DNA from 3 places in the Streptomyces sp. NPDC001292 genome. Region 3 is predicted to be linked to each of the others. Evidence: riboswitches for the same ligand, from Rfam matches in the RefSeq annotation. Region 3 holds a riboswitch; each other region holds the start of a gene.
The links. A riboswitch is a leader RNA that binds a small molecule or an ion and turns the genes downstream of it on or off. The one in region 3 is predicted to bind cobalamin.
Positions count from the first base shown of each region.

Region 1: another riboswitch for cobalamin. It lies ahead of ACFY4A_RS08780 (ribonucleoside-diphosphate reductase subunit alpha); the one in region 3 lies ahead of ACFY4A_RS03510 (CbtB-domain containing protein).
Region 2: another riboswitch for cobalamin. It lies ahead of ACFY4A_RS28675 (cobalamin biosynthesis protein); the one in region 3 lies ahead of ACFY4A_RS03510 (CbtB-domain containing protein).

Region 1 is NZ_JBIAXG010000005.1:197,601-200,863, reverse strand. Features, by position in the region: gene mctP (monocarboxylate uptake permease MctP) at 1-1,076, shown strand, start outside; gene ACFY4A_RS08785 (GNAT family N-acetyltransferase) at 1,161-1,667, shown strand; cobalamin riboswitch at 1,713-1,867, shown strand; gene ACFY4A_RS08780 (ribonucleoside-diphosphate reductase subunit alpha) at 1,990-3,263, shown strand, end outside.
Region 2 is NZ_JBIAXG010000032.1:24,814-28,076, forward strand. Features, by position in the region: gene ACFY4A_RS28665 (anion permease) at 1-793, shown strand, start outside; gene ACFY4A_RS28670 (hypothetical protein) at 826-1,050, shown strand; cobalamin riboswitch at 1,241-1,385, shown strand; gene ACFY4A_RS28675 (cobalamin biosynthesis protein) at 1,485-2,426, shown strand; gene ACFY4A_RS28680 (cobyric acid synthase) at 2,423-3,263, shown strand, end outside.
Region 3 is NZ_JBIAXG010000002.1:172,708-175,970, forward strand. Features, by position in the region: gene ACFY4A_RS03505 (aminotransferase class V-fold PLP-dependent enzyme) at 1-977, opposite strand, end outside; cobalamin riboswitch at 1,250-1,391, shown strand; gene ACFY4A_RS03510 (CbtB-domain containing protein) at 1,428-1,640, shown strand; gene ACFY4A_RS03515 (CbtA family protein) at 1,662-2,423, shown strand; gene ACFY4A_RS03520 (histidine phosphatase family protein) at 2,488-3,060, opposite strand; gene ACFY4A_RS03525 (DeoR/GlpR family DNA-binding transcription regulator) at 3,057-3,263, opposite strand, start outside.

The DNA of each region.
Region 1 (3,263 bases), on a different contig from region 3:
TCGGTGTGCTGGCGGCGTACACCTACTCGTCGGGACTGCGCGCGCCCGCGCTGATCGCGTTCGTGAAGGACACCCTGATCTACATCGTGATCGCGGTGGCCATCATCTACATCCCGATCAAGCTGGGCGGCTTCGGCGACGTGTTCGCCAAGGCGGGCCAGAAGTTCACCGCGACGGGGACGGGTGGTCTGGTGCCGGCGGCGGCCGGCCAGTGGACCTACGCCACGCTGGCCCTGGGCTCCGCGCTCGCGCTGTTCATGTACCCGCACTCGATCACCGCGACGCTGTCCTCGCGCAGCCGGGAGGTGATCCGCCGCAACACCACGATCCTGCCGCTGTACTCGCTGATGCTGGGTCTGCTCGCCCTGCTGGGCTTCATGGCGATCGCGGCGGGCGTGCAGGTGAAGAACGGCCAGCTGGCCATTCCGCAGCTGTTCGAGAACATGTTCCCGGACTGGTTCGCGGGCGTGGCGTTCGCGGCGATCGCCATCGGCGCGCTGGTGCCGGCGGCCATCATGTCGATCGCCGCCGCGAACCTGTTCACCCGCAACATCTACAAGGACTTCCTCCGCCCGCACGCGACGGCGAGGGAGGAGACCCGGGTCTCCAAGATCGTGTCCCTGCTGGTGAAGGTGGGCGCCCTGGTCTTCGTCCTGACCATGGACAAGACGGTCGCCATCAACTTCCAGCTGCTCGGCGGCATCTGGATCCTGCAGACCTTCCCGGCCCTGGTCGGCGGCCTGTTCACCCGCTGGTTCCACCGCTGGGCGCTGCTGGCGGGCTGGGCGGTCGGCATGGTCTACGGCACGGTCGCCGCCTACGGGGTCGCCTCGCCGACGCAGAAGCACTTCGGCGGCTCGGCGAAGGAGATCCCGGGCATCGGCGAGATCGGCTACATCGGTCTGACGGCGTTCGTGCTCAACGCGGCCGTCGCGGTGGTCCTGACGCTCGTGCTGAGGGCGGTCAAGGCGCCCCAGGGCGTGGACGAGACCCGGCCGGAGGACTACACGGCGGACGCCGGTGACCCGGGCGTCGAGGTGGAGCTCCCGCCGGCCACGGCGGCGGCCCCGCACTGAGACACGGCAATCGGGCAGGGCCATACGGGCCGCCGGAGACGATCCGGCGGCCCGCTGCCGTGCCCGTACGGCACACTCTGGCCCATGGACATCGTGATCCGGCCGGTGGAACCCGGCGAGTACGGCACCCTCGGTGAGATCACCGCCCAGGCCTACCTCCGGGACGGGCTCCTCGACTTCGGTGAGAGCGACGAGTACCTGGGCGAGCTGCGGGACGTGGCCAAACGGGCGGCCGCGGCCGAGGTGCTGGTGGCCGTGGCGGACGGGAAGGTGCTCGGCGGCGTGACCTTCGTCCCCGGCGCGGGCCCCATGGCCGACCTCGCCGGTCCCGGGGAGACCGAGATACGGATGCTCGCGGTCGCGCACGCGGCGCGCGGCAGAGGCGTCGGCGAGGCCCTCGTACGGGCCTGTCTGGACCGGGCACGAGCCGTGGAGGGCTGTGTCCGCGTGGTGCTGTCCACCCAGAGCGCCATGCACACCGCCCACCGCATCTACGAGCGCCTGGGCTTCGTCCGCACGCCGGTGCGGGACTGGAACCCCCTCCCGTACCTGGACGACATCAGGCTGCTCACCTACGAGTTGACATTCTGACACGCTCCGGAGTCGGCGCGGCACAACATATGGGGGTGCCCGACTCACTCAGCACAAGATGTATGCTCGTGCTCACTGTCGCCGCAGGGGAATCCGGTGCGAATCCGGAACTGTCCCGCAACGGTGTACTCGTGCGCGTATGCCCCCATGGGCCGCCACGAGCGTCAGTCCGAGGACCTGCCGACAGTGCGCCCGGCCGTCCGGTCCGGGTGCCCTGACGTCCGGGCCTCGTGGAATGGGCCGGTGGACGCGGCGCCGCGTGCGCTCGTGTGCTGCCCCCTGCCCTCGGCGAGGCCCCGTGCCCAGCGAGGGAGAGCTCCACGTGACCATCGCGCCAGCCGACCCGGTTTCAGCCACAGCTCCGGAAACCGACGGTCCCGGTGCCGCACTGCTGCGGATCCTGACCGAGCTGACCGCCGACCTCCCCGACGCCGACCCCGGCCGGGTCGCCGCCGCCGCGCTGCGCGGCCGGTCGGCGCGGGCCGACGAGGCCGAGTTGCGCGAGCTGGCCACGGAGGCGGCCGCCGGGCTCATCTCCGAGGACCCCGCCTACTCCCGGCTGGCGGCCAGGCTGCTGACCCTCGCCATCCGCGCCGAGGCCGCCTCCCAGGGCGTCGTGTCCTTCACCGACTCCGTCGCCGTCGGCCACCGCGAGGGCCTTCTCGCCGACCGGACAGCCGAGTTCGCGCGCCGGTACGCCGACCGCCTGGACGCGCTGATCGACCCGGTCGCCGACGACCGCTTCGGCTACTTCGGCCTGCGCACCCTGCACAGCCGGTACCTGCTGCGGCACCCGATCACCCGCAAGGTGATCGAGACGCCCCAGCACTTCATGCTGCGGGTCGCGGCCGGTCTCGCGCAGGACGACACCGCGCGGTCCGTCGACGAGGTCGAGGCGCTCTACGGGCTGATGAGCCGCCTCGACTACCTGCCCTCCTCCCCCACGCTCTTCAACTCCGGTACGCGCCACCCCCAGATGTCGTCCTGCTACCTGCTCGACTCCCCCAGGGACGAGCTGGACTCCATCTACGAGCGCTACCTCCAGGTCGCCCGGCTGTCCAAGCACGCCGGCGGCATCGGCATCGCCTACTCCCGCATCCGCTCGCGTGGTTCGCTGATCCGCGGCACCAACGGGCACTCCAACGGCATCGTGCCGTTCCTGAAGACCCTGGACGCCTCGGTGGCCGCCGTGAACCAGGGCGGCCGGCGCAAGGGCGCCGCCGCGGTCTACCTGGAGACCTGGCACTCGGACATCGAGGAGTTCCTGGAGCTACGCGACAACACCGGCGAGGACGCCCGCCGGACGCACAACCTCAACCTCGCGCACTGGGTGCCGGACGAGTTCATGCGCCGGGTGAACTCCGACGGGCAGTGGTCGCTGTTCTCCCCCTCGGACGTGCCCGAGCTGACCGATCTGTGGGGCGAGGATTTCGACGCCGCGTACCGCGCCGCGGAGGCGCGGGGCCTGGCGAGGAAGACCATGCCGGCCCGCGATCTGTACGGCCGCATGATGCGCACCCTCGCGCAGACCGGCAACGGCTGGATGACCTTCAAGGACGCCGCCAACCGCACCGCCAACCAGACGGCGCAGCCCGG
Region 2 (3,263 bases), on a different contig from region 3:
GCTGTCGTACGGCATCGGCAGCAAGTCGGACGGCAAGGCGGCCGAGAAGGGCCACCGCGCCGGACAGATCGCCTCCGCCGGCCTGGTCTCGCTGGCCCACGGCACCAACGACGCGCAGAAGACGATGGGCGTCATCACCCTCGCCCTGATCGCCGGCGGCGCCCTCGCCCCCGGCTCCAACCCTCCCACCTGGGTCATCCTCTCCGCCGGCGTGGCCATCGCGCTCGGCACCTACATCGGCGGCTGGCGCATCATCCGCACCATGGGCAAGGGCCTGACCGACCTCCAGCCGCAGCAGGGCTTCGCCGCCCAGACCAGCGCGGCCACCGCCATCCTGGCCTCCTCCCACCTCGGCTTCTCCCTGTCCACCACGCACGTCGTCTCCGGTTCGGTGATGGGCGCGGGTCTGGGCCGCAAGGGCGGCGTGGTCCGCTGGTCCACCGCGACCCGCATGGCCGTCGCCTGGGCGCTCACGCTGCCCGCCGCGGCCCTGGTCGGGGCCGGCGCGGAGGCCGTGACGCGCCTCGGCGACTGGGGCACCTGGCTCGTCGCCGTGTTCCTGGTGGCCTCCAGCGCCGCGATCTGGAAGATCTCCCGCCGCGAGGTCGTCGACCACACCAACGTCAACGACACCGAGGAGCCGGCCGGCGTGGTCACCCAGGCCATCGCCGCCGTCACCCCGCCCCCGGCCTCCCCGGTGACCGAGGAGCTCACGGCCACGATCCCCGCCCAGGCCTCCGCGTCCGCCGGTGACCCCGCGTCCGCGGCGACCCCGCCGGCCGCCGCCGTCTGAGCCCGCGCCACAGGCAGAAGGAAGAGAAGCAGATGAAGATCGACTGGGCGGCCCTCGGCTCCGTCTTCGGCGTCAGCCTCGGCGTCGCGGTGGGCCTCGTGGCCCTGTTCACCCTCGGCATCGCCGGTCTCTCCCACCGCGAGCGGGCCGTCGCCCAGGGCGACGGCGGCGGGGCCCTCGCGGTCACCGGCGCCTACGCCTGCTTCGCCGCGTGCGCCGCCGCCGTGGCCTACGGGATCTACCTGATCGTGGCCTAGTTGTAGTGCCCCGGCAGGCACCGCGCGACCAGGATCCGGGCAACCGGGTCCGAGCCGCGCCCCACCACGTCGCCCGCCCTTCCCGGACCGTCCCCACGACGGCCCGGGAAGGGCGGTTTCCCGTGTCCGGCGCGTCCCGCGGTGTGGGCCTCATCTCAGAACCCCTGCGCAGGTCAACGGCAGGTTGACGGGCGTTCGCGGTGCGTGGTGGACTGCCGGAGCCAAGTACGGCGGCAGAAGAGGAAGTCCGGTGCGAATCCGGCGCGGTCCCGCCACTGTGACCGGGGAAGAACCTCCCCGGGAGCCAGGAACTCTCACCGCCGGTCTCGTCGAACCAGGGCGTGGACACCCTGAGTGAGGACATATCGCCATGCGCGGCTGCCGACCGAGGTTCACCAGCGACTCACTGACCCACCCCACGACCGGCTGACCCGATGGGTGCCGATCGCGTCTTCGCGTACGGCGCCGCCGCCGGCCTCCTCGGTGACCTGCTCCTCGGCGATCCGCGCCGCGGGCACCCCGTCGCCGTGTTCGGACGGGCCGCGGGTGCCGTGGAACGCGCGCTGTGGCGGGACCACCGCGGCTGGGGCGCCCTGCACACCGCCGTGTGCGCGGGTGGTGTCGTGTCGTCGGCCGCGCTGGCCGCGTCCGCCGCACGTCCCTCCCGTGCCGCGTCCGTCGCGCTGACCGCCGCCGCCACCTGGACCGTCGTCGGCGGGACCTCCCTCGCCCGGGAGGCACGGGAGATCGGGCACGCGCTGCGGGCCGGGGACGTCGAGGGCGCCCGGGCGCGGCTGCCGCATCTGTGCGGGCGCGATCCGCAGGCGCTGGACACCGACGGGATCGCCCGGGCCGTCGTCGAGTCCGTCGCCGAGAACACCTCCGACGCGGTCGTGGGCGCGCTGGTGTGGGGCGCCGCCGCCGGTGTGCCGGGGCTCCTCGGCTTCCGCGCGGTCAACACCCTGGACGCCATGGTGGGGCACAAGTCCCCCCGGTACCGCCGCTACGGCTGGGCCTCGGCCCGGCTCGACGACCTCGCCGGATGGCCGGGGGCGCGACTGACCGCCGCTCTGGCGGCCGTTGCGGGCGACGACCCGCGCGGTGCCGTACGGGCCTGGCGCGCCGACGCCGGCAAGCACCCGAGCCCCAACGCCGGCCCGGTGGAGGCCGCGTTCGCGGGGGCGCTCGGGGTGCGGCTGGGCGGCACGCTCTCGTACGGCGGGCGCGTGGAGCACCGCCCGGTGCTCAACGGCGCCGGACGCGCCGTCCGGCCCGGTGACATCGAGCGCGCGGTACGGCTCTCCCGCCGCGTGGGCTGGCTCGCGCTCGGCGTGTGCGCGGGCGTACGGCTGCTGAAGAGAGGACGGACGTCATGAGCGGCGGTCTGCTCGTCGCCGGCACCACCTCCGACGCCGGGAAGAGCGTCGTCACGGCCGGGATCTGCCGGTGGCTGGTGCGCCAGGGCGTGAAGGTCGCCCCCTTCAAGGCGCAGAACATGTCCCTCAACTCCTTCGTCACCCGTGAGGGCGCCGAGATCGGACGGGCGCAGGCCATGCAGGCCCAGGCGTGCCGGATCGAGCCCACCGCGCTGATGAACCCGGTGCTGCTCAAGCCGGGCGGCGAGCAGAGCAGCCAGGTGGTGCTGCTGGGCAGGCCGGTGGGCGAGTTGAGCGCCCGCGGCTACCACGGCGGCCGGCAGCGAAAGCTCCTCGGCACCGTGCTGGACTGTCTCGCCGAGTTGCGGAGCACGTACGACGCGGTGATCTGCGAGGGGGCGGGCAGCCCGGCGGAGATCAACCTGCGCCGGACCGACATCGTCAACATGGGGATCGCGCGCGGCGCGCGGCTGCCCGTGCTCGTCGTCGGCGACATCGACCGCGGCGGCGTCTTCGCCTCCTTCTTCGGCACGCTCGCCCTGCTGTCGCCGGAGGATCAGGAGCTCGTCGCCGGGTTCCTCGTCAACAAGTTCCGCGGGGACGTCTCGCTGCTCGAACCCGGGCTCGACATGCTGCACCGGCTCACCGGACGGCGCACGTACGGCGTCCTGCCGTTCCGGCACGGGCTCGGCATCGACGAGGAGGACGGGCTCCGGGTCTCGCTACGGGGCGCTGTGCGGGAGTCCACCGTGGCGCCGCCGGTCGGCGAGGAGGTGCTGCGGGTCGCCGTCTGCGCCGTCCCGCTGATGTCCAACTTCACCGACGTGGACGCGCTCG
Region 3 (3,263 bases):
AGGGACGGATCGTGGTCCGGCATGGTGAAGGAGAGGATGCCCGCGCGCCGCGCAGGATCCGCGGGGGAGAGGACGCGGCCGCCGCACGCCTCGACGACCTCGGTGAGTTCGGCGATCCGTGTGGCGATCGCGGCTTCGATCGCGACGACGGTGTGCCGCTCGACGAGGTCCAGCGCGGCCGCGAACGCGGCGGCCGTCACCGGGCTCAGATTGGTGATCGACCACCGCCGTGCGTCCGGGGCGGGCGGGTGCTCGGCTCCGTCGAAGAGGCCGACGTCCTGGACGCCCGTCCAGCCGGTGAGGACCGGCTCCAGGGATTCCAGGGCGCGGTCGGACAGGGTGGCGAAGCCGGTCGACCATCCGGCGCGCAGCCATTTCTGGCCGCCTGCGACCACCACGTCGGCGGCGTCCCAGGGCAGGGAGGCGACACCGAACGCCTGGATGGCGTCCACGATCAGCAGCCGGCCGGGGCCGATCGCCTCGCGCAGCGCCGCCAGGTCGGCACGGAACCCGGTGCGGAAGTCCACGGCGCTGACCGACACGGCCACGACGTCGTCGGTCAGCGCGGCGCGGACCAGGTCGGGGGTGACTCCGGAGCCGGGTGCGGGGTCGATCCAGCGCGGCGTGGCCCGGCCCAGGTCCGCGGCGCGGCGCCATGGGTAGTGGTTGGCGGGGAAGTCGGTGCGTGGCGCGAGCACCACGCCCTCCCGTATGCCGAGCGCGGCGTGGAACAGACCCGTGGACGCGTTCGGGAGGAGCACGGTGTGCTGCGCGTCGGCGCCCGCGAGGCGGGCGGCCGCTTCCAGCGCGGTTTCCTCCGCGCGCATCAGGGTGTCCACGGTGGTGTGGTCGGCGCGGGCGGACGCGTCCAGGGCCCGCGCGGTGGCCGTGACGGCGTCCCGGGAGGGCGGCCCGAAGCGCGCGAAGTCGAGGTACCCGGCGGGCGTGTCGAAGTGGGCGGCGTACGACGTGAGCACGGGGCTCGTCCCTCCGGGGTGGTGCGTGCGGATCGAGTGGCGCCATGGGCGGTGGAGCAGAGTTCGGAGGCGCTCACAGCGCCCCTCGCATCTGCTCCGGCAGGCCCGAGGTGGCTTGGTGGCTCAGAGCCTGCCCGCGCATCCTGCCATAGCGCTGGAGCATCTGACTTACGGCTTCCGGGTCGCTGACGATCAGGCTTGTGCCGTGGTGGGGGAAGCGGTCGACGGTTCGGTGGAGAAGATCACGCCCGGGGGGCGCGGTCTTGGCCGGGCGGGCGGCACGCGATACGGTCTGTCCGATATCGACGACGGCGAGACGGAAGCCGGTGGGAATCCGGCACGGTCGCGCCACTGTATGCGAACGCCCCCGGGGTGTTCGTGAGTCAGACCCGTGGCTGTCGTCCTGTGTACCACCGAGATGGGACGCGAACTCCCAGAGGAGGTTCTGCCATGGCGCAGACCGTCGCCCAGCCGACCGCCGCCGCCCCCGCCCCGATGCTGCTGAAGGCGATAGCTCCCTGGGCGGTGTTCTTCGGCGTTCTCATGCTGGTCCTGCTGTACTTCGTCGGCGCCGAGCAGGGCGCCACCTCCGTGTTCAGCGGCACGGACGTCCACGAGTGGGTGCACGACGCCCGCCACCTGCTCGGCTTCCCCTGCCACTGAGGCGCGGGACGCCGCACGCTCATGAACTCCGCAACGGTAAGGAACCTCCTGGTACGGGGCATGCTCGCCGGTCTCGCCGCCGGTGTGCTCGCCCTGGTCGTCGCCTACTTCCTCGGGGAGCCGTTCGTCGACAAGGCGATCGGCCTCGAGGAGGCGCACGCCCACTCCCACTCTCATGACGAGGGGGAAGTCGTCACCCGTTCCCTGCAGTCCACCGCCGGTCTCGCCACCGGCGTCCTCGTCTACGGGGTCGCCTTCGGCGGCATCGCCGCGCTCGCCTTCTGCTTCGCGCTGGGCCGCGTGGGCCGTTTCTCCCCGCGGGCGACCGCGCTGCTGCTGTCCGGCTGCGCGCTGCTGGCCGTGTACGTCGTGCCGTTCCTGAAGTACCCGGCCAACCCGCCCGCGGTCGGCCAGGAAGACACCATCGGCAGGAGGACGACCCTGTACTTCCTGATGATGCTGCTCAGCGTCCTCCTCGCGATCGCCGCCACCATCCTGGGCAAGCGCCTCGCGCCCGCGCTGGGCACGTGGTACGCGACGGTGGCCGCGGTGGCCGCCTTCGCCGTGGTGATCGGGCCGGCGTACGCCTTCCTGCCGGCCGTCAACGAGGTGCCGGCGGGCTTCCCGGCCACCCTGCTGTGGCGGTTCCGGCTCTCCGCCCTGGCCATGCAGACCGTCCTGTGGGGCGGTTTCGGGCTGCTCTTCGGCGAGTTGGCCGAGCGGCTGCTGAATCCCAGGCCCGCGACCGCCGCGTCCGGACGGGCGGTGCCGACCGCGCACTGAACCCCTGGGGATTCAGGACACGACAGGGCCCTTCGGAACCTTCCGGGGGCCCCTGTCGCGTTCCTCAGGGCGCCGTCAGGGGCTGTCCGAGCCGCAGGTTCCAGCGGCCGGCCCGTCCGCTGAGCTCCGTGGCCGTCAACGGCGGTACGTCCAGGCGCCAGAAGCCGGCCGCGGGCAGGCCCAGTACGTGGACGACCGCGGCCCGTACGACCTCCGGCTCGACCACGGCGAGCGTACGGCCGTCCGTGTCCCGTGCCGTGTCCAGCCAGCGCCCGATCCGCTCGCACACGTCCCGCACCGACTCCCCGCCGTGCGGGGCGCAGCCGGGGTCGGCGAGCCAGCGGCCCACCGCCTCCGGCTCGGTGGCCGTCACCTCCTCCAGGGTCCGGCCCCGCCAACGGCCCGCGTCCTGACCGGCCAACTCCCGTACCACCACGCCGTCGAGGCCGAGCGCCGAGGCCGTCTCCCGGCAGCGCGCGCTCGGGGACAGGAGAACCCGGGAAGCCGAGGGCAGCGACCCGGCCGCCGAACGGGCCCTGGCCGCCCCGACGTCGTCGATCGAGTCGGTGTCGTCGAACCGGGCCTGCCGCAGCGACGGGTTCGTCGCGGGCGAGATGAGAGTGACACGACTGGTCAACGTCCCTCCTGTCGCGCGGTGTTGACGGCCGTGCCCGCGGCGCGGATCGCCTCGACCTCGCCGGGTGGCGCGGAATCGTCGGTGACCAGGGTGTGCAACCGCGTGACCGGCGCCACGAAGGCGTGTGCCGTCCGGGACAGTTTGGTGCCGTCGGCCACGGCGAGCACGCGCCGGGCGGAGCCGATCGCCGCCCGCTTCACCGC